DNA from 4 places in the Paenibacillus nuruki genome. Region 4 is predicted to be linked to each of the others. Evidence: predicted binding sites of a transcription regulator. Region 4 holds the regulator's gene; each other region holds the start of a gene.
What was found. Region 4 encodes LexA, which represses DNA repair genes until DNA is damaged. Its sites were predicted from a motif close to CGAACATATGTTCG; they were not measured.
Positions count from the first base shown of each region.

Region 1: the regulator LexA is predicted to act here: its motif matches at 4,628-4,641, upstream of recA (recombinase RecA).
Region 2: the regulator LexA is predicted to act here: its motif matches at 1,677-1,690, upstream of RCP16_RS07210 (YolD-like family protein).
Region 3: the regulator LexA is predicted to act here: its motif matches at 1,528-1,541, upstream of addB (helicase-exonuclease AddAB subunit AddB).

Region 1 is NZ_OY725677.1:2,243,938-2,250,231, forward strand. It holds gene RCP16_RS09725 (TIGR00282 family metallophosphoesterase) at 1-601, opposite strand, end outside; gene rny (ribonuclease Y) at 667-2,208, opposite strand; partial or broken gene RCP16_RS09735 (regulatory protein RecX) at 2,576-2,671, opposite strand; gene RCP16_RS09740 (regulatory protein RecX) at 2,656-3,342, opposite strand; gene recA (recombinase RecA) at 3,487-4,554, opposite strand; gene RCP16_RS09750 (competence/damage-inducible protein A) at 4,871-6,142, opposite strand.
Region 2 is NZ_OY725677.1:1,613,120-1,619,413, forward strand. It holds gene RCP16_RS07205 (glycoside hydrolase family 127 protein) at 1-1,594, shown strand, start outside; gene RCP16_RS07210 (YolD-like family protein) at 1,769-2,020, shown strand; gene RCP16_RS07215 (MarR family winged helix-turn-helix transcriptional regulator) at 2,110-2,541, shown strand; gene RCP16_RS07220 (YhgE/Pip domain-containing protein) at 2,641-3,732, shown strand; gene RCP16_RS07225 (universal stress protein) at 3,801-4,229, shown strand; gene RCP16_RS07230 (rhamnogalacturonan acetylesterase) at 4,464-5,630, shown strand; gene RCP16_RS07235 (YojF family protein) at 5,879-6,223, shown strand; gene bshB2 (bacillithiol biosynthesis deacetylase BshB2) at 6,223-6,294, shown strand, end outside.
Region 3 is NZ_OY725677.1:751,389-757,682, forward strand. It holds gene RCP16_RS03400 (class I SAM-dependent rRNA methyltransferase) at 1-1,211, shown strand, start outside; gene addB (helicase-exonuclease AddAB subunit AddB) at 1,606-5,157, shown strand; gene addA (helicase-exonuclease AddAB subunit AddA) at 5,154-6,294, shown strand, end outside.
Region 4 is NZ_OY725677.1:1,340,506-1,346,799, forward strand. It holds gene RCP16_RS06015 (glycoside hydrolase family 127 protein) at 1-440, shown strand, start outside; gene RCP16_RS06020 (hypothetical protein) at 467-703, shown strand; gene RCP16_RS06025 (hypothetical protein) at 819-1,292, shown strand; gene lexA (transcriptional repressor LexA) at 1,368-1,994, opposite strand; gene yneA (cell division suppressor protein YneA) at 2,261-2,821, shown strand; gene RCP16_RS06040 (DUF896 domain-containing protein) at 3,032-3,241, shown strand; gene RCP16_RS06045 (hypothetical protein) at 3,425-3,946, shown strand; gene RCP16_RS06050 (HAD family hydrolase) at 4,046-4,840, shown strand; gene mtnD (acireductone dioxygenase) at 4,931-5,470, opposite strand; gene metH (methionine synthase) at 5,684-6,294, shown strand, end outside.

The DNA.
Region 1 (6,294 bases), 900 kb from region 4:
AACCTACCATACCTGTATCGGTCAAATAAGCTGTTCCGCCAGGTAGCAAGGTGTCATCATTACTTTGGACATGAGTGTGTGTACCAACGACCATAGAAGCTCTACCATCCAAATGCCATCCCATCGCAATCTTTTCTGAAGTGGCTTCTGCATGGAAATCAACTAATACACAATTCACTTTCCCTTTCAATTCATCCATAATCTCATCGACTTTGCGAAAAGGACAATCGATCGCTGGTAGAAATGTACGACCTTGTAGATTCACGATACCTAGCTGCTTACCGCCGGCTTTGATAATCGTATATCCACGTCCAGGCGTATCTGGAGGAAAGTTAGCGGGACGAATCATACGGGGTTCATCATCTATAAATTCAAAAATCTCTTTGTTGTCCCATGTATGGTTACCCATCGTTATACCGTGTACACCCATTTCAAAAAGTTGACGAGCGATTCCTCGCGTAATGCCCCGACCTGAAGCTGAGTTTTCGGCATTAGCTATGATGATGTCCGGGGTATACTTTGATTTTAACCGAGGTAGCGTCTCTTTAATCGCTTTACGACCTGTACTTCCAACAATATCTCCAATAAATATAACTTTAATGATAATTCCTCCGTCCACGAAGAGAAAAAGTGACCTGATTGCCAGGTCACTTTTCGCATCGTTCTTTATTTTGCGTAATCGACTGCTCTCGTTTCACGAATAACAGTAACTTTAATATGTCCTGGATAATCCAGTTCATTTTCGATCATCTTCGTAATATCACGTGCCAAGCGGAAACTATCTGCATCATCCACTTTATCCGGTTGAACCATAACGCGAATTTCACGTCCGGCTTGAATAGCATATGATTTCTCTACGCCTTCAAAGGATTCAGAGATTTCTTCTAGTTTCTCCAGACGACGGATGTACGTTTCTAATGTTTCACGACGTGCACCTGGTCTTGCGGCAGACAATGCATCTGCTGCGCCAACAAGCATCGCAATAATAGAAGTCGCTTCCGTATCGCCGTGGTGAGACGCGATACTGTTAATTACAACTGGATGTTCTTTATATTTCTTAGCCAACTCTACGCCAATCTCTACATGAGAACCTTCCACTTCGTGATCGAGTGCTTTACCGATATCATGCAGTAATCCTGCGCGTTTCGCTAAAGTGATATCTTGACCCAATTCGGAAGCCATCAAACCTGTAAGGTAAGCCACTTCCATGGAATGTTTGAGTACGTTTTGACCGTAACTGGTACGGAATTTGAGACGTCCCAAAATCTTGATAAGATCTGGATGAAGTCCATGTACGCCAACTTCAAATGTAGACTGCTCACCGTATTCACGGATACGCTCATCCACTTCACGACGTGCTTTATCCACCATTTCTTCAATTCTTGCAGGATGTATACGTCCATCTGCTACCAATTTTTCAAGAGCGGTACGGGCAATTTCACGGCGAATCGGATCGAATCCAGAAAGGATAACAGCTTCCGGTGTATCATCGATAATTAAATCGATACCTGTAAGTGTCTCCAATGCACGAATATTACGACCTTCACGACCGATAATTCTGCCTTTCATTTCTTCATTAGGCAAGGTGACAACAGAGACGGTAGTCTCGGCTACATGATCCGCAGCACAACGTTGAATAGCAAGAGTAATAATCTCGCGAGAACGTTTGTCTGCTTCATTTTTCGCCTGTTGTTCAATATCCTTGATCATTTGTGATGTTTCGTGGCGAACTTCCTGCTCCACGTTGCTCAAAATGATACCTCGAGCATCTTCCATAGACAGATTAGAAATTCGTTCGAGTTCCGCAACCTGACTGGTGTGAAGTTGTTCGATTTGTTGCTGAGTCTCTTCAATACGTTTCTCTTTGTTAGCCACTTGTTCTTCTTTGCGTTCTAGTGATTCAATTTTTTTATCCAGCGACTCTTCCTTCTGCAACAATCGTCTTTCCAGGCGTTGATTTTCATTACGACGCTCACGAATGTCTTTTTCAGCTTCAGTTCTGAGTTTGTGCACTTCGTCTTTTGCTTCCAGAACTGTTTCTTTTTTCTGTGCTTCTGCTTCTTTCTTCGCACTTTCTACGATTTGGATAGCAGCTTGTTCAGCACTAGAAATTTTAGCTTCTGCAAGAGACTTGCGAATAAAATATCCGACCAAGAACCCAAAGAATAATGCGGCAACAACGAGAATTGTGGTCCAGAGAACTTCCATTCTGTTCACCTCCTCGCTGATTCCTCCAAGGTATTCCCTGGGAATTACATGTTCATTTGGTTAATCGATGATTCGTCCCTTATACATTTGTTCCATTGCTCATGCGGGTACATGTGCTAATTCCCTTTTCATAGGGAGATCAAACATTCTAAAATTCTTCAGAAATGTCTTGCTACAGAATTCATTACCCACTTCATCTAATCACCTGCCGGGAAAAGATGACGTAAAAATGACAATCTGCACAAGTACATTTTATTATTTGCCAAAAGACATTGTCAAGCAATTGCAGTAACCGTATTTAACGATGTCAAGTTTGTTACCCTAAATGACACGGTTATTCGGTTTTATTATATTTGGATTTTAGTGGTTATTCCCAATCATCTTCTGGCTTTTGTTGAACAGCATCTAGGGCTTTCCTTACAATATCCGAAGAATATCCTCTTCTCATTAAAAAAGCCATCGTTTTTCTTTTTTTATCAAAAACTTCTCCCGAAGTCGATTTCCATTTTTTTCTGCTAGTATTGTAGCACTTGCGATTTCATCATTAGGATCGATCTCTTCCAAAGCTTGCTCTATATTTTCTTTATTTACACCTTTTTGGCGTAATTCTTGTCTAATCCATACTTTACCTTTTTTCTGGCTATTCACTCTTTGTTTAGCCCACTGTTGAGCATATAACTCATCATCAATTAATTTCTCTTGTTGTAATCGTACAAGAGTCGTCTCAATGATCTCAGGATGAATTTCTTTTTCTTTAAGCTTGCGGGCAATCTCTGTTCGAGTACGTGCTTTGCGACTCAAATAATTCAGTGCTTCTGCATAAGCCGTTTGACGTTCATTAGCGATCACAATACTTTCTAGTTCTTCTTTAGAAAAGGACATGCCTTTTAACAGCCGATACTTGATCATAACATCTTCATGCACCATAAGGTTCAACTCACCGAAGGTTAACTTATAATGATGCCTAGGCTTACGTAGAGGGGTTACAGCCGTAATCTCTACTTCACCCTCATCAGGGAACCCATCTAGACGCTCTCCTTCATCTGCATAGATATCCCATTCTTCATCAGCCTCAGGTTCAGAGGTAGTATTAGTATTGGACGGTTTTTTAGCATAACGACGATAATCAGCCATAATTGTTTCCTTTCGTCTATCTATATTTTAAATCAGTGTATAGTGATCAGATGAATCTTTTATGAAATATAAATAAAAAAGCGCCCTGAACGTATTTCACGTCCTGGGCGCTACAGGATTTAAGCATATATCATCTTAAAGTGATTATTCAGTTGCTTTAGAGAATAATTCTTGCTCTTCAAGACTTTCTTTTTCTTTTTCTTCAGCTGATGGTTCTTCAACCACTGTTGTTAAATTGCTAGATACACGAATTTTTTGTTCAATGATATCTGCAATGTGTGGGTTTTCTTTCAAAAACTGCTTAGAGTTCTCGCGACCTTGACCCATACGCTCACCTTCGTAAGAGTACCAAGCACCACTTTTGTTAACAATATCGTGTTCTACACCAATATCGATCAAGCTACCTTCTTTGGAGATACCTTCTCCGTACATGATATCCACTTCAGCTTGTTTGAATGGAGGAGCCACTTTGTTTTTAACAACTTTGATACGTGTACGGTTACCGACAACATCGTTACCGTTTTTGATTGCTTCAATACGACGCACGTCTAGACGTACAGTAGAGTAGAATTTAAGTGCACGACCACCAGGAGTTGTCTCAGGGTTACCAAACATAACGCCAACTTTTTCACGAAGCTGATTGATAAAGATCGTGATTGTTTTGGATTTGCTGATTGCACCAGACAATTTACGCAATGCTTGAGACATCAAACGTGCTTGCAAACCAACGTGAGAGTCACCCATTTCGCCTTCGATCTCTGCTTTTGGTACCAATGCTGCTACAGAATCGATAACAATAATATCTACAGCGCCACTACGTACAAGAGCTTCCGCGATCTCTAGACCTTGCTCACCTGTATCTGGTTGAGATAATAATAGCTCATCAATATTAACACCCAAGTTTTTAGCATATTGAGGATCCAAAGCATGCTCTGCATCAATAAATGCTGCTTGTCCTCCAGCTTTTTGAACTTCAGCAATAGCATGAAGCGCTACTGTTGTTTTACCTGAAGATTCTGGTCCGTATATTTCGATAATACGTCCTCTTGGCATACCGCCTGTTCCCAAAGCAATATCTAAAGCAATAGATCCACTAGGAATAACTTCAACTTGCATATGAGTGGATTCTCCAAGTTTCATAACCGAACCTTTACCAAATTGCTTCTCTATTTGACGAAGCGCCATATCTAACGCTGCACGACGATCTGACAATAAACTCACGTCCCTCTTCTTCTTATTTATACTCTAATTATACTACTTTTTTTCTCATTTGCCAAGCTTTTTTCGAACATATATTCGTCTTTTTGGTATGAAATCATTACTTAATTACATTTATTGGTAATAAATAATGATTTCAAATAGATGCATGTATTTCTTGATTTTGGGTCTATAAACATAAAAAAACCGCAACAAATAAATTTGCTGCGGTTCTTCCGTCTACGGTTATTTTAGCATAATAGACGTAGGAATTGCAATAAGCTTCATGGGCTCTTGTACGTCTGATGCAGGTTGTTTTATTTAAAATGTACTATTTTACAGATTCCTTCTGAAGTTCACTTAAACGAAGCCACAAACGGTACAGAATACTTTTGGCAGCCCGAACACGGATCGATTCACGATTACCACGGATATTCAATTCAAATACCTGTGTAGGTTGATTGCGTTCTGCTAGCCCTACATATACCAAACCTACAGGTTTGCGTTCTGAAGAACCTGGACCCGCTACACCGGTAATCGATACAGCAAAGTCTGTATCTAATGTTTTTCTAGCTTCATCTGCCAGAACTTCTGCTACTTCTGGGCTAACTGCTCCTGGAGCATTCTCGCCTTCTAGTAACTCATGAGGGACATTTAGCATTTTTTCTTTCATTTCATTGGAATAGCAGACGACTCCACCCATAAATACATTTCCGCTTCCCGGAATAAGAGTTAGATTTTGCATCAGTAGGCCCCCTGTGCAACTTTCTGCTGCAGTTAGGGTTAACTTCATACCTGTCATCATTAATAAAATTTGTTCTTCTATACTTATATTTTGATCAGCATACATATGATTAGGCAAACGATCACGAATCTGAGCTTCCATATTTTTCAGCTTGGTCATCGCTTCTTTTTCTGTAGCTGCTTTGGTGGTCAGACGAATAGTCACTTCTGCTTCTTTGGCATAAGGTGCAATCGTAGGATCACTCTGAGCACTGATCAGATCAATCAAGGCATCTTCAAGAGCAGATTCACCAATACCTGCAAATTTAAGCATTTTTGAATAAATAGGATGTTCATCTGTGAGCACATGCTCAAGAAGCCAAGGTTTCGCTTCATTTTCAAACATCGGTTGTAATTCTTTGGGAGGTCCTGGTAGAACGATATAATATTTCTCTTTATCTTCAATCGCAATTCCTACAGCCAATCCTGTAGAATTAGCAAGCACATGACTGTTTTCAATCACAAGAGCTTGGCGACGATTATTTTCAGTCATTGTAATGTCTCTGCCTTCAAAAAAGCTAGCGACTTTCTCCATAGAAGCTGGATCAATATAGATTGATCTTCCTAAAACTTCAGCTAATGCATCTTTGGTCAGATCATCTTGAGTGGGTCCAATTCCGCCCGAAAATAAAATAACATCTGCGCGACTGCTTGCAAGTTCAATCGCTTGTTTGAGTCGATTTAAGTTATCTCCTACTACAGTCTGATAATAAACATCTATTCCCATATAGGATAATTGTTGAGATAAATATCTGGCATTCGTATTAGTGATCTGACCTAGTAATAGCTCTGTACCTACTGCGATAATTTCTGCTTTCATTACAAGTGCCTCCTTATTATTAGGGTTGCTCTGTGATGTAAATGCTTCGAAATGAATACAAAGTACTGTGACTATGGCAAAAGTAAGCGGCAATAGAGAAAACCCTATCGCCGCTTACACTATATTACTTGTTATATCACCTATTTTCTGAT
Region 2 (6,294 bases), 270 kb from region 4:
GACTAATCTAGCGGATTGTCATGAACTGTATACAGCAGGGCATATGATTGAAGCTGGAGTAGCTTATTACCAAGCAACAGGTAAACGCAAACTGCTTGATGTGGTCTGCCGTCTAGCGGATTATATTGATACCGTATTTGGCACCAAAGAAGGTCAATTACGTGGCTATGATGGTCATCAAGAGATTGAGCTAGCACTTGTGAAATTATACCGTTTAACCGAAGAACAACGTTACTTGCAACTGAGCCAATTTTTTATTGATGAACGTGGACAACAACCTAACTTTCTAGAGCAAGAATGGGAACAACGGGATCGCATCAACTTTTTTGTAGGTAAAACAAATGAAATTAATCTGAAATACAGTCAGGCTCATGTGCCAGTACGTGAACAAAAAGAAGCAGTAGGGCATGCTGTTCGTGCAGTCTATATGTATACAGCGATGGCTGATCTGGCTGGTTTAACCGACGATAAAAGTCTATATGAAGCTTGCCAGACATTGTGGAACAACATGGTGCACAAGCAGATGTATATCACAGGCGGAATTGGTTCTACGCATCATGGTGAGGCTTTTACTATTGATTATGATCTTCCTAATGATACAGGGTATTCAGAGACTTGTGCAGCAGTAGGAATAGTCTTTTTTGCTCATCGAATGCTACAGATTGAAGCCAAAAGCGAATATGCCGATGTGTTAGAACGAGCTCTATACAATACAGTAATTGGCGGAATGGCGCAGGATGGTAAGCATTATTTCTATGTGAATCCATTAGAAGTCTGGCCGTCTGCTTGTCATCATAATCCAGGCAAGCATCATGTAAAGCCTGTACGTCAGAAATGGTTTGGCTGTTCCTGTTGCCCTCCTAATATTGCACGTCTGGTCAGTTCATTAGGGCAATACATCTATAGTACTGATCAAGATACGATATATACGCATCTGTATATCGGTGGAGAAGCACAATTAACACTTGGAGAAGAGCAACTTGTTATTCAGCAAGAAAGTAGATACCCGTGGAATGGAGCGACTCGTTTTTCTTTTCAATTACAACAACCTCAATCGTTTACATTGGCTTTGCGTTTACCCAATTGGTGTAAACAAGCTACGCTTACGATCAACGGTGAAGCAATAACTTATGAGTCCTTATTACATGATGGATATATCTATATTCAGCGAGAATGGTCAGCAAGTGATGTTATAGAATGGAATATGGAGATGCACGTACAAGTGATTCATAGTCATCCAAGACTGCGGGCTACAGCGGGCAAGGTCGCTTTACAATATGGCCCATTAGTATACTGCCTGGAGCAAGCAGATAATGGAGAATTGATCTCAGCATTATCTATTCATCCTGAAAAGCTATTGACTGCCCGATTCGATCGACAGTTGCTAGGAGGAACGATCGTCATTGAAGGTACAGCTGTGCGAGAGCAAGAAGAGGGATGGGGCGATAATCTATATCAAGATAGTGCTCCGACACCTCAACAACAACCATTTACAGCGATTCCTTACTTCCTGTGGGCAAATCGTGGTGAAGGCGATATGGCGGTCTGGATTCGTAAAAGTGAAGCCTTTTCTACAACTTCATCAACTAAGTAGGACAAGAGATGCGATATTTAGATGTCGCATCTCTTTATTTTGCAGAAAATAGTATGAAAAAATGTCAATTTAACGAAAAAAGCGAACATTTGTGCTTATTTTTTAGCTTAAACTATTGAATCAATATGCAGTTAAATGTAAAATAGAATAGAGAAGTGTAAAGGGGGGTTAATTTTGGCTAAAGCAAAAGTAGCAAAGCGTCCAACACGGGATGAATTTGTACTAGAAGAGATCGGTAATCAACTTACTGAAGCCTATCAAGAAAAATCGGAAATTTTGCTGACTGTCTGGGGTACAGAAGAACCTGTACGCGGTCAGATTGTAAATATGGATCCACGTACAGGTCGAGTACATGTACAATATGAAGAAGAACTTCATAAAGTCAAATTTATGGATATTATGGGTGTAAATTACCCGAGAGACTAAATAAATTGTTTTGACAAAATAATGATATTCAGAATATACTAGCATAGCCGATTATCTGCTATGCTAGTATTTTTTTTGGAGGATAACTTATGTCATTTAATCAAGAGCAAGACCCGCTAGGTTTGCTGTTATCCAGAACATATTTGGCTTATAAGAAAAAAGCTTCTCATCTTTTACAGGATTATAATATCACTCCAGAACAATTTGGAGTTCTGAACAACCTTGTGGTTCACGTAGGCATTTCTCAGAAAGCATTAGCTGAATTATTTTCTAAAGATCAGACCAGTATTGGTAAAACGATTGATCGATTGGAAAATAAAAAGTTAATCACACGTACAGTAGATCCTGCTGATCGCCGAGCTGTATTATTGCATTTGACTGCGCAAGGACAAGCATTGATCGCAACCACACAGCCGATTATGAAAGAGGTTGATGATGAGATCAATAGCCTATTTCCACCGGAACAAGTAAAACAGTTTATTGCCACAATCAATCAATTGTTTGACCATTTATCCCGCTGATACTGTCAGCTGGATATTTTTTGGCTTAATACATGCATAACCATTTATATCCTATGCATGTAATTTTAAAAAGAAAAGTTGTATTTGGAGGAGAAAAGAATGACTGTATTCAAAACGTTTAAAGATTTTTTGGGCATTACCCAGACTAAGGTAGGGATCGTATTTTCTATTTTTGTACCTTTAGTCTTTTTATTATTCTGGATGACGGGTTATCACGGAGCTACAGAGCGAGTGGATCAACTGGTGGTAGGTATTGTCAATGAAGACGGAACAGCAGGTGATAATATTGCTCAAGCGATCGCTACAGGGGTTCCATACAAGACTCAATCTTATCCGTCGTTAAACGAAGCACAACAACATATGGATAATGGTGAATTGACCATGGTTATTTCTATTCCTGCTCATTTCACCGAAGATGTAGCGAGCAATGGCAGTACTCAGATGAATTATTATATCAATCAAGGGAACTCGGATATTGCGAAGTCCATCGTACAAAGTTCTGCTGCACAAATTTCCTCGACGATAGGCGAACATGCTTTTGCTGATGTTCATCAAGAAATCGTGACTACAAATGTGGTCAAAACACATGATATTTCTAATTTTGCCATTTCAATGTTGCCTATGATCTTAGGTTTTGTCACATATGTTGGTGTTATGACCATGAATATCCAATTAAATATTGCATCTATGATGTTAAAGCGTGATCATAGTAAGTGGCAGATCTTTTGGGGGAGACAGATATTACTGCTGGCAATCTCTATCGTAGCTTCATTACTGATTACGACAGTAGCCACGTTATTCGCAGATACAGCCGCTTCATTCTGGCAAATGTGGAGCTTTCATCTATTGGTCTACATTTCCTGTATTGCTGTTACACAAATGGCGTTCGCTTTATTCGGCAATGTGGCTCCATTATTCAACGTAGCGTTAATTCCGCTTCAGTTGATGACCGCAGGAAATATCATCCCTGCTGCTATGTTATCTCCTTTATATCGAAATGTAGGACACTTTTTACCAGCTCCAAATGCTATACAAGGCTATTTAAGGTTAATTTATAGTGGGGCTTCTGTATCCTCATTTGTGATTCATTTACTATGGATAGCGATTGTCACTTTTGGAATCACATGGATTCGTACAGCGCTGATCAAGCCAGCACCAAGCCCTATCAATCATCCGGCAAATAGTCACTAATCTCCAGTAGACTGAACAAGGTTGTTGTGTATGTATTATCTGTACTATTCCAAAAGGAGGCGTTAACGATGTCATTATCACACATTCTAGTTCCTTACGATGGATCAGAACATTCTCAAAAAGCGTTAGAGAAAGCGATTGGTCTTGGAACAGAACTAAAAGCTCAGATTGAAGTATTGTATGTAGATTCAACGTCTACAGAGATTTTGCAACAACCGTTAGTGATTCCTACACATGAACTAGAATCTTATTTTGACCATGAAGAAGAGGATGTACGCCTTAATCTACGTCAATTGATCTCCACCATCCCTAATGCTCAAGCCACAGTGATTCAAGGCAGTGCGGGTAAAAGTATCGTTAAGTATGCAGACAGCATTGAAGCAGATCTGATTATTATGGGTAGTCGTGGGCTAGGTACTGTGAGTGAATTTGTAATGGGTAGTGTTAGTCATTATGTAACACAGCGCGCCAAATCTCCTGTTATGATTGTGAAATAAACGAATCAAATAACGTGTAGAGCACCCAATATCTTTTCTCTAAGTTAGAGAAGGGTATTGGGTGTTTTTGTAGGCGTCTATATTCATGATCAATTAGTGGATCGATATTCTTATACAGACTATTTCTACATTTCTATAAATGATATTTTGATCCAGATAAAGGATAAAATATCGTACAAAGCGAATAGTTACAAAGTGAAATGAAAACGTTAACATTTTGAAGGAGGACAAATCATGAACAGCAAATTACTTAACAAATGGGGCAAAATCAGCTGTATGATGTTGATCGGAGGGTTATTAAGTACATCGTGGGGAACATCTTCTTCTGTAGATGCTTCTGCAACCGCTTACAAATTCGATTTTGGTAGTGGTGCAGTGACTTCTGGATATACAGGCGTACAAGCTTCGACCGCTTATAATGCTTCAACAGGCTATGGATTTAACACGCCAGCCAATATCAAAAATGTATCTGCTTCAGGGACAGGTGTAGCTAGTGATGCAGTACAATTTGTCACCTTTGGAACGAAAAGTAGTAATACTTTTAACGTTGATCTACCTAATGGATTGTATGAAGTGAAAGTGACACTCGGTAACACCACACGTTCTAGTGTAGCCGCAGAAGGGGTATATCAGCTGATTAATATGACGGGAAACAATGCGACCGATCAATTCCAGATTCCGATTACCGATGGTCAGCTTAACTTATTAGTCACAGAAGGCAAAGCAGGGGCTGCCTTTACATTAAGCGCACTTGAAATTACACAAGTATCGACCAATCCGACCACTCATCCAACGATCTACGTAGGTGGCGACTCCACAGTAGCAAATTATTATCCTTTGACTAGCAGTGTACAAGGTGGATGGGGACAGATGTTACCTCAATTTATTAACAAGAACGATTATCTCGTACGCAATATGGCATCCGGTGGACAAATTGCGCGTGGATTCCGTGATGATGGACAACTGGAAGCCATTTTGAAATACATTAAGCCGGGCGATTACTTTATTGTGCAACTGGGTATCAATGATACGAATGTCAAAAATAATACGACAGAAGCACAATTCAAAGATATTATGCGAGATATGGTGAATCAAGTGAAAGCCAAAGGTGCTACAGTTATTCTATCTACACCTCAAGGCAGAGCAACTGATTTTGATAGTGCAGGTGTCCATCATGCAGAAGGTCGTTGGTACCGCGGAGCAACGATAGCAGTGGCTCAAGAAACCAATGTTCCGTTGATCGATCTAAATGTACTCAGTTCTGCTTATTTCACTTCGATCGGGGCAAATGCTACATTAGCATTGTATATGAACGGTGATACATTACATCCTAATTATGCTGGAGCCACCCAGCTTGCTCGTATTGTTGTTGAAAATATGAAAGCCCAAGGGTTATATTAATCGTTGAACGAGGAATGAAAGTGGTACTTCTGTATATCCAAAGCTTCTTCGCTTATATAGGGAGAAGCTTTTTTCATATATGATGATTTATTATGTTCATACATAACTAAAGAAACTATAGTATAATACCTTAAGTATTGCTATGCTCGACTGTGAAAGGTAGACTATATACGTTGAGCTTTTTCATTGTATGAATAACTTAATCCGATCTTCTGCTATAGAAGGTCAGACCTGATGGAGGATATATTATGTTACTTATCGAACCAACTTTGATTCAACAACGAATCGATGATCTACAAGATCAAGATTTGTATATTCATTTGGAAATGACCACTGGAGCCTATGCCGCTCATTTGGATAGTACCAAGCATCCAGCCGCTACTTTTATCAGTAATGCGACATTACGCTATATTCATGGTTCTATTTCTGGCGAAGGTCCATATCGTGTTGGACTTAAAACAGAAAAAGGTTGGGTTTATTCAGAAGGACTTACTCATTATGAAGAAACCGAACAAGAGCGTCTGATTCTAGCTGGTCATGATACGCAAGGTAAATTAGTAGTTGCTTTGCAACTCAGTAAGGAGCCTTTCTAATGGACAATAATAAAAAAACTACATTTTCTCTAATTCCTGCTGATTCTCGTATCCTTGTCGTATTGCCACAT
Region 3 (6,294 bases), 590 kb from region 4:
ATAATCCAGCTTCTCAGATCACAGTGCGGGTAGTGTCGTATCAGCCTTTAGAAGAAATGGATACTGCTTTTTTTGTAGAGCGATTCACTCGTTGTCTTAAGCATCGTCATCGTTTTTTGCCTACAGAAAATGCATATCGTCTAGTCTACGGTGAAGCAGACTTTTTACCTGGCTTAATCGTAGATCGCTTTGGAGAAGTATTGGTTGTCCAGTTATTGACGTTAGGTATGGATGCTTGCCGTCAATCGATTATTGATGCATTGGTACAAGTTATGCAGCCATTAGGTATCTATGAGCGTAGCGATGTATCTGTACGCAAATTAGAAGGGCTAGAAGAAGTCACCGGTGTGTTATATGGAGAATGTCCTCGCCATGTAACGGTTACAGAAAATGGTCTATTGATTGAAGTGGATATTGTAGAAGGTCAAAAAACAGGTTATTTCTTCGATCAGCGTGAAAATCGTGCTTCAATTGCTCCACTGATGTTAGGTTGGGGAGATCGTAGTGGAATTGAGCTGACTGAAGTTGAAGTAGATGGGCATATGACGCATAAGCCTATGAATCGCAATGGTAAAATTGTCGATTTCCCTTATTGGGATGGAGCTAATGTGTTAGAGTGCTTTTCACATACAGGAAGCTTTACGCTACATGCTTGTCATTATGGAGCCAAAAAAGTAACTTGCCTTGATATCTCAGCACACGCAATCGAAAGTGCCAAAGAAAATGTACGTTTAAATGGATTTGAAGATCGTGTTGAATTTGTAGTGGATGATGCTTTTGATTATTTGCGCCGTAATGCTAAAGGATTAGATGAGCGTCAATTACGTAGTAGCACAGATAGCAAACAAGATACGTCCAAACCGATGACTGCTTCTGGTGGACGTTCATGGGATGTTGTTATTTTGGACCCGCCTGCTTTTGCCAAAACGAAAAGTGCTGTAGCTGGTGCTGTTCGTGGATATAAAGATATCAATTTACACGGAATGAAGCTTGTAAATGAAGGTGGTTATCTAGTCACTGCTAGTTGTTCGTATCATATGCGTCCTGATCTATTTTTGGAGACGATTCAAGATGCAGCTAAAGATGCGGGTAAAGTATTACGTCTCATTGAATGGCGTGCAGCAGGTAAAGATCATCCGCAAATTTTGGGTGTAGAAGAAGGGCATTATTTGAAATTCGCTATTTTTGAAGTGCGTAGCAAAACATTTTAAATCATAAGGTTAAGTTCGTTATTATAAAAGTCATATCATGAGCTGAATAATCTATTTCTTGTTTTTGAATCTAAAGTTATATGTTATCTGAAATTGTATATTATATATCGGTTGTTAATATATAAGCTTTGGAGTGTAATAAACTATAGATTGTAGATATATTGAGGCTCTGTAATTCATGTTTTTCGGTATCAAATGATGAATATATAACTGCATTTGCAATGATCTACAATATCCCCTTCTGTGAAACATGTACACACTGTACGGTTGAACCGGAGGGGATTTACATATCTACATCTATTCCTTTATAATAAAGGGAACATTTGTTCTTGTCTTGTGGAACAATTTTTATGCATCGTGAAGACTATACTACAATAAATAAGGGTGAACTCACATGCCATTGCATTTTTTATTAGGTCGCTCTGGAAGTGGCAAAACGACCACAATTACTAATCGAATTATTGATCAAATTACACAACAACCTGATGGGCCACCTATCTTGTTATTAGTTCCTGAACAGGGTTCTTTTCAAGCTCAATATGCACTTGTTCGTTCCAATCAATCGAAAGGAAATGTACGTGTGCAAACGTACGGTTTTCGACGCTTAGCTAATTGGGTGCTTCAAGATGTAGGTGGCAGTGCCAAAACACCGATCGGTGAAGAAGGTAAAAAAATGCTTCTTTATCGATTAATTCAGCGACATCAATCGCAACTACGGATGTTTGGTACATCTAGCGATCAGTTTGGTTTTATCGGCAAATTAAGCGAATTATATAATGAATTTAAGCGTCATACAATTACATTAGAACAGTTAACGGAATATAGTGAACGTTTATCCACTTCGGCGCGCTCACCGTTGTTAATTGATAAATTGCATGATCTACAACGTATTTATGAAGATTTTGAACAGAATCTGCAAGGGTTATATGTAGATGGGGAAAATACGTTAACAGATCTGGCTTTGGCGATTCCAGAATCACAGGTGCTGCATAATATCGATATCTGGATAGATGGATTTCATAGCTTTACTCCACAAGAATATGCTGTGATTACAGCTTTATTGCAAAAAGCCAATTCTGTCACGATTGCGTTAACATTGGATCGTCCTTATGATGGTGAGCCTCCTCATGAGCTAGAGCTTTTCCATCAGACTGCTACAACGTATATCAAGTTAAAGCAGTACGCTACAGCGATTGATGAATCGTTTACTATAGATGTTGAAAATCTTTCGGAGAATCCTATAGATGTTCCTGTTCGTTTTCAATCCAGTCCACAGCTTGCTCATTTGGAAAATGCGTATCGTTCATCTCACCGCTGGCAACAAGCTCCGTATGTGAAGCAGGTAAATGAACGTCAAGATATTCATACGTATGCTGCTCCTGATCGTCGTTCAGAAGTGGAGAGTGCGCTTCGCGAAATGATTCGTTTGGCTCGTGAAGAAGGTGCACGCTGGCAAGAGATGGGCGTTTTTGTACGTCAATTAGTAGATTATGAACATATTATTGCACCACTACTACAAGACTATGAAATTCCCTATTTTCTCGATCAGAAACGTAGCATTTTACAACATCCTTTAGCAGAGTTTATACGTTCAGCACTGGATATTGTGCAATATTTTTGGCGGTATGAAGATGTATTCCGCTGTATCAAGACAGGGCTATTACTTCCAGATGATGGACGTGTCACTACAGAAGATATTGATCGTTTGGAAAATGTGGTGTTGGCTTCTGGGATTCATGGATCACGTTGGACAGATGGACATCCGTGGAAAGGTATTCCTAGCCTTTCACTCGAAGCGGGGGATGAAGTTAAAGAAATTAGCGAACGTGAATTAGCTGAAGGACAACGCATGCAACAAGCACGTCAGTTAGTAGTGGAACCATTGTACCGATTTGAAAAACGAATCAAAAAAGCAAAACATGCCAAAGAAATGTGTATCGCTCTGTATCAGCTACTGGAAGATTGTCAGATTGCGATGCATTTGGAACATATGAGTACAACAGCCACGGCGCAAGGCAATCCATTACGTGCGCGTGAACATATACAGATCTATGGAGAAATTATCGATTTACTGGATCAGATGGTGGATATTATGGCAGAAGATGCTATAGATCTGGGAACTTTTGCAGGCTTACTGGAAACAGGATTAAGCGGCATCCGTCTAGGGATTGTTCCTCCAGCGATTGATCAGGTGTTGATCGGTTCTATGGATCGTACTCGTCCGATGGATATCAAATATGCATTCGTTTTGGGCATGAATGAAGGGATTGTGCCTTCACTATTTCCAGACAGTGGTATTTTGAGTGAACCGGAACGAACCAATATGTTGGAAGGTGGTTTAGAGCTGTCTCCAGGTAGTAAGCGTCTTTTGTTAAATGAGCAATTTTTGATCTATCATGCGTTAACGGTAGCCAGTTCCAAATTATGGCTTAGTTATGCATTGACAGACGATGAAGATAAAGGACTTTTGCCTTCTGAAGTGATTACGAATGTGCATAAATTATTTCCTTTTTTACAAGAACAAGTTGCTACTACTCCATTATCTGCTCAATCTAATGATATAGAATCTTTGCGATATGTGACTACACCAACTACAACGTTACCACATGTAATAGCACAGTTACGGGAATGGAGTCGTGGAACAACGATTGCAGATTCATGGTGGCATGTATTGAATTGGTATACAGCACGTGAAGCATGGCGACCGCAGATCAGTATGTTAGTTCAATCTTTATTTTATAGAAATACAGGCGAATTATTAGAAACGGAAACCAGTCGGCATTTATACGGGCAGACGTTACGTACCAGTGTATCAGGCATGGAGCAGTTTGTTTCTTGTCCTTTCGCTCACTTTGCTTCCCGTGGATTACGATTGCGAGAACGCCAAGAGTATCGGTTGAAAGCACCTGATATTGGACAGTTATTCCATGCTTCATTAACCGATCTTGCCACTACACTGAAAGAGCAAGGACGGGCATGGGGAGAATTGACTCGTGAAGAGTGTGTAGAAATTGCTTATGAAGCTGTAGATAAGCATATCCCACGTCTGCAAGGACAGATTCTTTCCAGTTCCAAACGATACAATTATATTTCACGTAAATTGCGTGAGATTGTGAGTCGTGCTTCGATTATGTTGGGAGAGCAAGCACGCCGTGGAGATTTTGAGCCACTTTATTTAGAGCTGGCATTTGGACCGAATGGACAATGGCCACCGCTTCGTTTTACCCTTGAAAATGGATGTACGATGGAGATTGTAGGACGAATTGATCGGGTGGATGTTGCTGAAGGTGATGATACATTATTGCTACGGATTATCGATTACAAATCCAGTCAAACCGATCTCAAATTGCATGAAGTCTATTACGGACTTGCTTTGCAAATGCTGACGTATCTGGATGTATTGCTAACTCATGCAGAACAACAATTAGGTCAATCGGCACAACCAGCAGGTGCTCTTTATTTCCATGTGCATAATCCGATGCTACAAGCAGGGAACGGGCTAAGTATGCAACAATCCGAACAAGAAATGCTCAAGCGTTTCAAAATGAAAGGATTACTTCTTGCAGACCGTGATGTGATTGGCAAAATGGATACAGAACTGGATAAAGGATATTCTGCGATTCTTCCTGTAGCTGTCAAAGCAGATGGAGGATTTTACAGCAGTTCAGCAGTAGCCACAGGAGAGCAGTGGCAAGAATTGCTTCGTAATGTGCGTCAGACGGCTCAAGAAATTGGGACGCAGATCACAGATGGTACAACACAGATTACACCTTATCGTATAGAACAAGAAAAAGCATGTGATTACTGTGATTACAAATCGGTCTGCCAATTCGATGAAACGTTAAAAGATAATCAATATAAATTACTACAAAAACCGGGCAAAAACGAGACATGGGAACTTTTACAAAACCGTCATGACTACCAGAAAGGAGATTCACCTTCATGATCCATAACAACGATAACGACAATAATGAATCGATAGATCATTTATTCGCAGATCATGATCAACCATTGCCTGTTAGAAATGAAATGCCTAAGCCTGAACAGAGTACATGGACCGATGATCAGTGGAAAGCGATCTCTCTGGACGGTGGAAATATGCTGGTTGCAGCAGCGGCAGGTTCGGGTAAAACAGCTGTTCTTGTGGAGCGTATTATTCGTCAAGTAACCGACCCTATTCATCCAATGGATGTGGATCGGATGTTAGTAGCTACCTTTACCAAAGCAGCCGCAACTGAAATGAGACAACGGATACGTGCTGCTCTGGACAAAGAAGTATTGCGTCGCCCGGAAGATGATCATTTGCGTCAACAATTGGCTTTATTAAGCCAAGCATCGATCACGACGCTACATTCTTTTTGTTTAGAAATTATTCAACGTTATTATTCGATGATTCCGTTAGATCCGGGGTTTCGGATAGCGACTGCTAATGAATGTGATATTTTGCGGGAAGAATTGTTAACTGAACTATTTGAAGAAAAGTATACCGAAGAAGAAGAGCGTGATAATAAGCAATTTTACCGCTTAATGAACTGGTTCGGTGGAGAGCGAAGTGATGATGCCGCTTTGGTGTTGGTAGAGCGCCTTTATCATTTTGCACGTAGTCATCCATGGCCTGAATACTGGTTAGAGCGAACAGCGGCTGAATTCGATGTAACCGATGGGTCTTCATTGCAAAATACGTCATGGGTACAGAATATTATGACTGATATTGCTTTGACATTAGAAGGTATTCAAGCGGTGCTACATCAAGCGATAGATACAGCATTATTACCGGGTGGACCTGTAGCTTATGCAGATAGTCTACGAGATGATCTGGAAGTGATTCATACTCTTCAATCTGCAATGACTGTGCAGCCGTGGGAGCAATTGTATACCGTTTTCCAAAGCGCGGCTTTCGGTAAATTAAAAGCAGTACGCAAAGAGGGAATCGATCCTCAATTACAAGAAACTGTTAAACAATTGCGTGAAAATGCGAAAAAATCGTTAGCTGAGATCAAAAATTTATTTTTCGGTAGAACTCCTGATGAGTTTGCTCAAGAATTACGTGAAACATTTCCATTGATGAAAGAATTAACAGAAT
Region 4 (6,294 bases):
TAGATACAGACCCCATCAACGGATATATACACATTGATCGAATCTGGCATAGTAATGACAAGCTAGAATTGAAGTTACCGATGGAGATCAAAGAATATACCGCTCATCCATTAGTACGGGCGGATATAGGCAAAGTCGCTATAGGTCGAGGGCCATTTATGTATTGTGCAGAAGAGGTTGATAATGGAGAGCATTTGCATTTGGTTCAGTTAACGCAAGATCAGACATATGAGTATGAATTTGATGAACAATTATTAGGTGGAGTAGGCACGATTAAAGTAGAAGCTCGAAAAAGAAATATAGAACCAGAGTGGGAAGATGTATTGTATGCTTCTAAAGCTCCTCAAACGTATAAGTCTACAGCGTTACGTCTAATTCCTTATTACTGCTGGGCGAACCGACAAATAGGCGAAATGCGTGTATGGCTTAATAAAGCCTAATAAACATTCAGAAAGGAGAATACACAATGAAATCCAAAATGAAAATTGATCCCCAAAAATTTGCATATACTGTGATTTCAAGTTATTCATCAGATAAAGAGAATGCAGAAGCGATTGCCAAAGATCATCTGAGCGTATTTTTGAATGCTTATTTTGTAGCAGAAAAATTCAATATATTAGAATCTCAATTAGCAGAAAAAGCAGAAAGTAAAGATTTCAAAGCATTATTAGCTAAATTAATGGATACTAAGCTTTTTGGATAAGGTAGAACAAGATATTAGTTGAAAAAATATAATAGTAAGAGGAAATAAAAGGTATTCATTCTCTCAGATTAGGTTATGATGAAAGGGTAATTTAACTTATGAGAGAGGTGAGGTTATGGGTTGGATTGAGTCTGCGGCAATACGTGCGCGAGAAGAGAAAGTAGAGAAGGAAAAAGCTCATACCTATTCTTTAGAAATCCACGAACATTTTTTAGAACACTGCGAAGATTTATGGATGAAGTTTTCTACGATTTTAGAAGAGATCCAAGAAAATTTCAAAGAAGATTGTAGTGTTCAAAAAAAAGATGGAACTCAATTAGTCATTACAATCGCTCTCGTTGTTATTACGATCAATGCCGTGAAAAAAAATCTGACTGAGCACTATCATGGAGAAGCTTATATAGAATATAGTTGCTCACACAATCCAGGAAAACCTCAACTTGCTGTAGAATCATTATATTTAAATCCAATCGATCATCCTGTGTGGATGTATAAAATGGAGCAGAATGGAAAAGAAGTAGATGTTCCTTTTAGTGAGATCGAAGCTGAAGATGTTATTAAAACGGCTCTATGGAAATATATACAATAAATATATAATAGTAATAAACTACAAAAAAGACCACTATCGATTAAGATAGTGGTCTTTTCTTATGATACATATGATTTAGTGCAGATTACGGAACAAACCTACAACTTTACCCAAAATCGTAACATGCGTCAGACGTAGTGGCTGATACATAGGATTTTCAGGCTGTAAACGAATATGGTCTTTTTCTTTGTAAAAAGTTTTGACCGTTGCTTCATCGTCTTCTGTCATAGCGACAACAATATCGCCATTATCAGCGGTTTGTTGTTGACGTACGATCACGTAATCACCATTATAAATCCCTGCTTCAATCATACTGTCTCCAACTACAGAAAGCATAAATACTTGTCCTTCACCTGTAAAATTTTGTGGTAGAGGGAAGTAATCTTCAATATGTTCTGTAGCTGTAATCGGAACACCGGCGGTTACTTTTCCAATAATAGGAACACGAGATACCGTTTGAGCGAAAAGAATATTACTTTCAGACTCTTCTTGACCCAACAACTCGATGGCACGAGGTTTGGTCGGGTCGCGTCGAATCAGTCCTTTTTTCTCCAAACGATCCAGATGACCATGTACAGTAGAACTAGAAGCAAGACCTACAGCTTCACCAATTTCACGTACAGATGGCGGGTAACCTTTAAGTTTGACTTCATTTCGGATAAATTCCAAAATGGCCTGTTGGCGACTTGAAACTTTTGACATACCTTATCAACCCCAATGCTAGTAACGTTTGGCAAAATTATAACATAGAACTACCGTTCGTACAAACATAAGTTCTAAAATTTGTATATTTATTTGTTATTTGCTTATTTTCGTAGTCTATTCATCATCTAAATAGCATTATCTATAGTCCAAAAGTTGCGATAAAAAACACGAACGAAAGTTCGTAAAAAACTATTGAGTAAAACATATGTTCGTGTTATAGTGAATTTGAGAAAACAAGAACAAATGTTTGGAGCGTGATGACAATGTTAAAATATACTACATATCGTAGCATCCACAATCAGTCTGAAGAGGATGAACAACAGATTGATACATCAGGATCAGATATACATCATACATCAACAGGTTATTCGGAAAAACAAGCGCAACAAGAAGCTATTCATGCTACACGAGCGGACAAAGATGTAGTTGTGGATGAGTGGACTTACGTACCTACCGTACAGAAGATCCGCAAGCCAATTCAACCAAAAGGCAAAAAGACGTTACGTCAAAAAACACTTCATCTTATCCAAAGCACAGCGCAAAAAGTAAAATGGAAATCAGGCGGACGTTTGATGGTATGTTTTGTTTTTGCAGGCGTATTGTTATACGGTGGAGTCATTCATAATTTCGTAGTTGCAGACAAAGTAGAAGGCCCTACACAAAAAGTAGTGGTGCATGCAGGCGACAGTCTATGGAGTATTGCGAAAGAATACAAATCTGTACAGACAGATACACGAGATTATATTGCTCAGATTCGTAGTAAAAATCAATTGGATTCAAGCGAAATCCAAGCAGGAGATGTGTTGGTTATTCCTTACGATTAATACACTATACTGAACTGATATATATACCTGGCTTATGGATACATGTATCGCAGATAGTTTGTGTATGGGATAACGTCATCGGGTTATGAATATTGTGATCGAACGATCAATATCGTCAAAGTTTGTTGAGATCTATAGATCTTGACAAGCTTTTTTTTACATGTCAAAGTTAGTGGGGCAAAAAGCACACCGATCACATGGAGGTTAATTATGGATATTGATACACTGATTACACGCATCAATGAATTAGCTCGTAAAAAGAAAAGTTCAGGTCTTACAGCAGAAGAAACGATAGAACGTGATGAATTACGTGCTGTTTATTTGAATAATATTCGCAGTAATTTCCGTCAACAATTAGATACAATTGAATTTGTAGAAGATACTGAACCATCGGATAACACCAAAAATAGTCAGAAATAAGAACATATAATAGCTTCAATCTACAAAAGAAAAATGAACGATATTAAGGGTGCTCTAGCCGATCTGGAACAGAGCATCCTATTTTGCTATAGAAATTTGGGGCTTGTTCTGGCATGATAAGATAGAAGGAAGTCTTCTGCTTTTATTGTAAGGCTTACATTATCTATTAGGGGGAAACAAAGTATGTCCCGTTCCTGGGAAAGGCAAGTTCGACGTAACTCAAAGCAAGTCAATGCTACACGTAGAAAACAAGGTCAGACTTCTATCGGTGGCAAAACCAGTATTTCCGAATATACGGCATATAAAGGAAGAAATATTGTTTTTCCAGCTGCTCTAGTGATATTGGGAATTATTTATGCTGTTATGGGTATTATGTATCCAACAGCTGATGGATTTAGTGCGATCTTTATCATTACTGTCGCATTGTATATCTTACTGGGTGTTATGCTTTATTTCCGCAAACCGTACTTGAAAATTGGTAGAGATTCACTGATTACAACCAAATTTAATCGTGATCGCCTGATTTCTTCATCTCAAGTGAAAAGTATCCGTCTTCAAAAAGGATATGTTGTTATTGAACATAGCTCCAAAGGTGGAAGCTGGGTATTCTCTCGTACTCTAAACCGTTATGATACAGATGCAATGAGCGAGCATTTGCGTACATTTGCAGCACAACACAAAATTACGATTCAAGAAAAAGCGTAAGCTTTTTGGAGAATGATTGGCATATAGCATCTATATCTGAGCAAGCAATCTAGTCCTAGTATAGTCAAAGTAATCATTATCGTTGAGGAGGTACAGGCAGTGAGTATTGAAGCCGTGTTGTTTGATCTAGATGATACGTTATTATGGGATGAACGCAGTATAGAAGAAGCTTTTGCAGAGACTTGTCGTGTGGCTCAGGAAGCGACAGGGGTAGATCCTATCGCTTTGGAAGAAGCTGTACGTAGAGAAGCAAGAGCACTTTATGAATCCTATGAGACTTTTCCATTTACACAATGGATAGGAATTAATCCGTTTGAAGGCTTGTGGGCTCAATTTTCCGCAGGTGAACAACCAGAATTCCGTCAATTGCAAGCAATTGCACCGACTTATCGCAAAGAATCATGGCGTAACGGTCTAAGTGCAATGGGGATCGAAGATGAAGCTTTGGCACTACAACTGTCTGATCGATTCGTTCAAGAACGACGTAACCGTCCTCATATCTATGAAGAAACATTTCAGATTTTGGATGAATTACAAGGTAAAGTGAAGCTATTGTTACTGACCAACGGTTGCCCTGCTTTGCAACAAGAAAAGTTAGACGGTGTGCCCAAATTAGCTCCTTATTTTGATCAGGTGGTTGTATCGGGTGCATTTGGCAAAGGGAAACCGAATGCTGAGATCTTTGAGCATGCGCTTGGTTTGTTGGAAGTACAACCTGAGCATGCACTGATGATCGGGGATAAGCTTACTACAGATATCAAAGGCGCACTTGCAGCAGGTATTAAGTCTGTCTGGGTGAATCGTAATGGTAAAGTCAATGATAGTGAGATCAAGCCTGATTATGAAATTAAAAGCTTAACTGAGATCCATCAGATTACAGCTCAGTTGGTGTAATAGACTGATCGGTTACGTACTAATAGTATCAAACACATAACAAAAATCCCTTACCCGATCAAAGCGGTAAGGGATTTTGTATGTGTATACTTATGCTTTTTGGAAAGAGCTATCTTCAAACGGAACAGCAATCCAACCGTCTGTTTCGACAAACAAACGAACAGCTACAATTTTACGATTGTCAACAAGTGTAAAGAAGTGAGGTGTATTCTCAGGTACAGAAATAACATCGCCTGGTTCTAACTCAACATCGAAATATCCATGCTCAGGGCTTTTAATAATAAAAATACCGTTCCCCGATACGATCGCACGAATTTCATCTTCTGTATGTGTATGAATCTCTTCGAATTTAGCTAACTTCGCTTCAAGATCAGGTGTAGACTCAGATAATGTAATCACGTCCCAAGTACGGTAACCACGACGTGCTGAAAGGTCTTTGATTTCTTCAGCATACGTATCCAAAACCGCTTGTTTTTGCTCATCTGTTAAAGTGAAGTTATCTTGCAATTCAGGAGCTAATTTGGAAGCATCCCATTTTTCATATACCACTTCATGTTTGTTCAAAAACTCCAGAACCTTGTCATCTCCAGCAATTCGTTCGTTGGTATTTCTAATTCTGATTTCAGCCATCGGATTACCCTTCTTTCAATGTTTTTATGTTGTATTATAAAAGAAAAAGCATTTTTTGTCGATACTTTCATAGAAACTTCATCCTGTGTGTAGATAAAGTTGTTCCCTCTCATTATAAGCATACTATATCGATACATGACAAATAAGATTCTTTTCTAGTTAAAAGGTTTCTGTTAAACTAAAGCCTAACGTTTTGCGGGGAGGATCGAATAGATGAAGAAGCCTGACCTACAAGAAAGACTTGAACAGCGTATTCTGATTTTGGATGGCGCTATGGGTACTATGATTCAACAAAGAGATCTAACAGCTGATGATTTTGGGAGCGATGATCTGGACGGTTGTAATGAAATATTGGTTTTAACACGTCCCGATGTTATTCAAGAAATCCATGAACAATATTTAGCTGCAGGTGCAGATTTGATCGAAACGAATACATTTGGTGCAACATCAGTCGTTTTAGCTGAATATGATATTCAGGATCAAGCACGAGAATTGAATCTAGCAGCAGTAAAGCTTGCCAAAGCTGCTGTTGATAAATACAGCACTGCTGAACGCCCACGCTATGTTGTAGGCGCTATGGGACCCACTACCAAAACATTATCGGTTACTGGCGGAGTGACTTTTGATGAGCTGGTGGATAGTTATCAGGAACAGGCTGTTGCTTTGATAGAAGGCGGTTCAGATGTACTTCTATTAGAAACCTCGCAAGATACATTGAACGTGAAAGCAGGGAGTATCGGTATCCGTAATGCGTTTGAACAGACCGGTATTCATCTCCCTCTAATGATATCCGGTACAATTGAGCCCATGGGTACGACACTTGC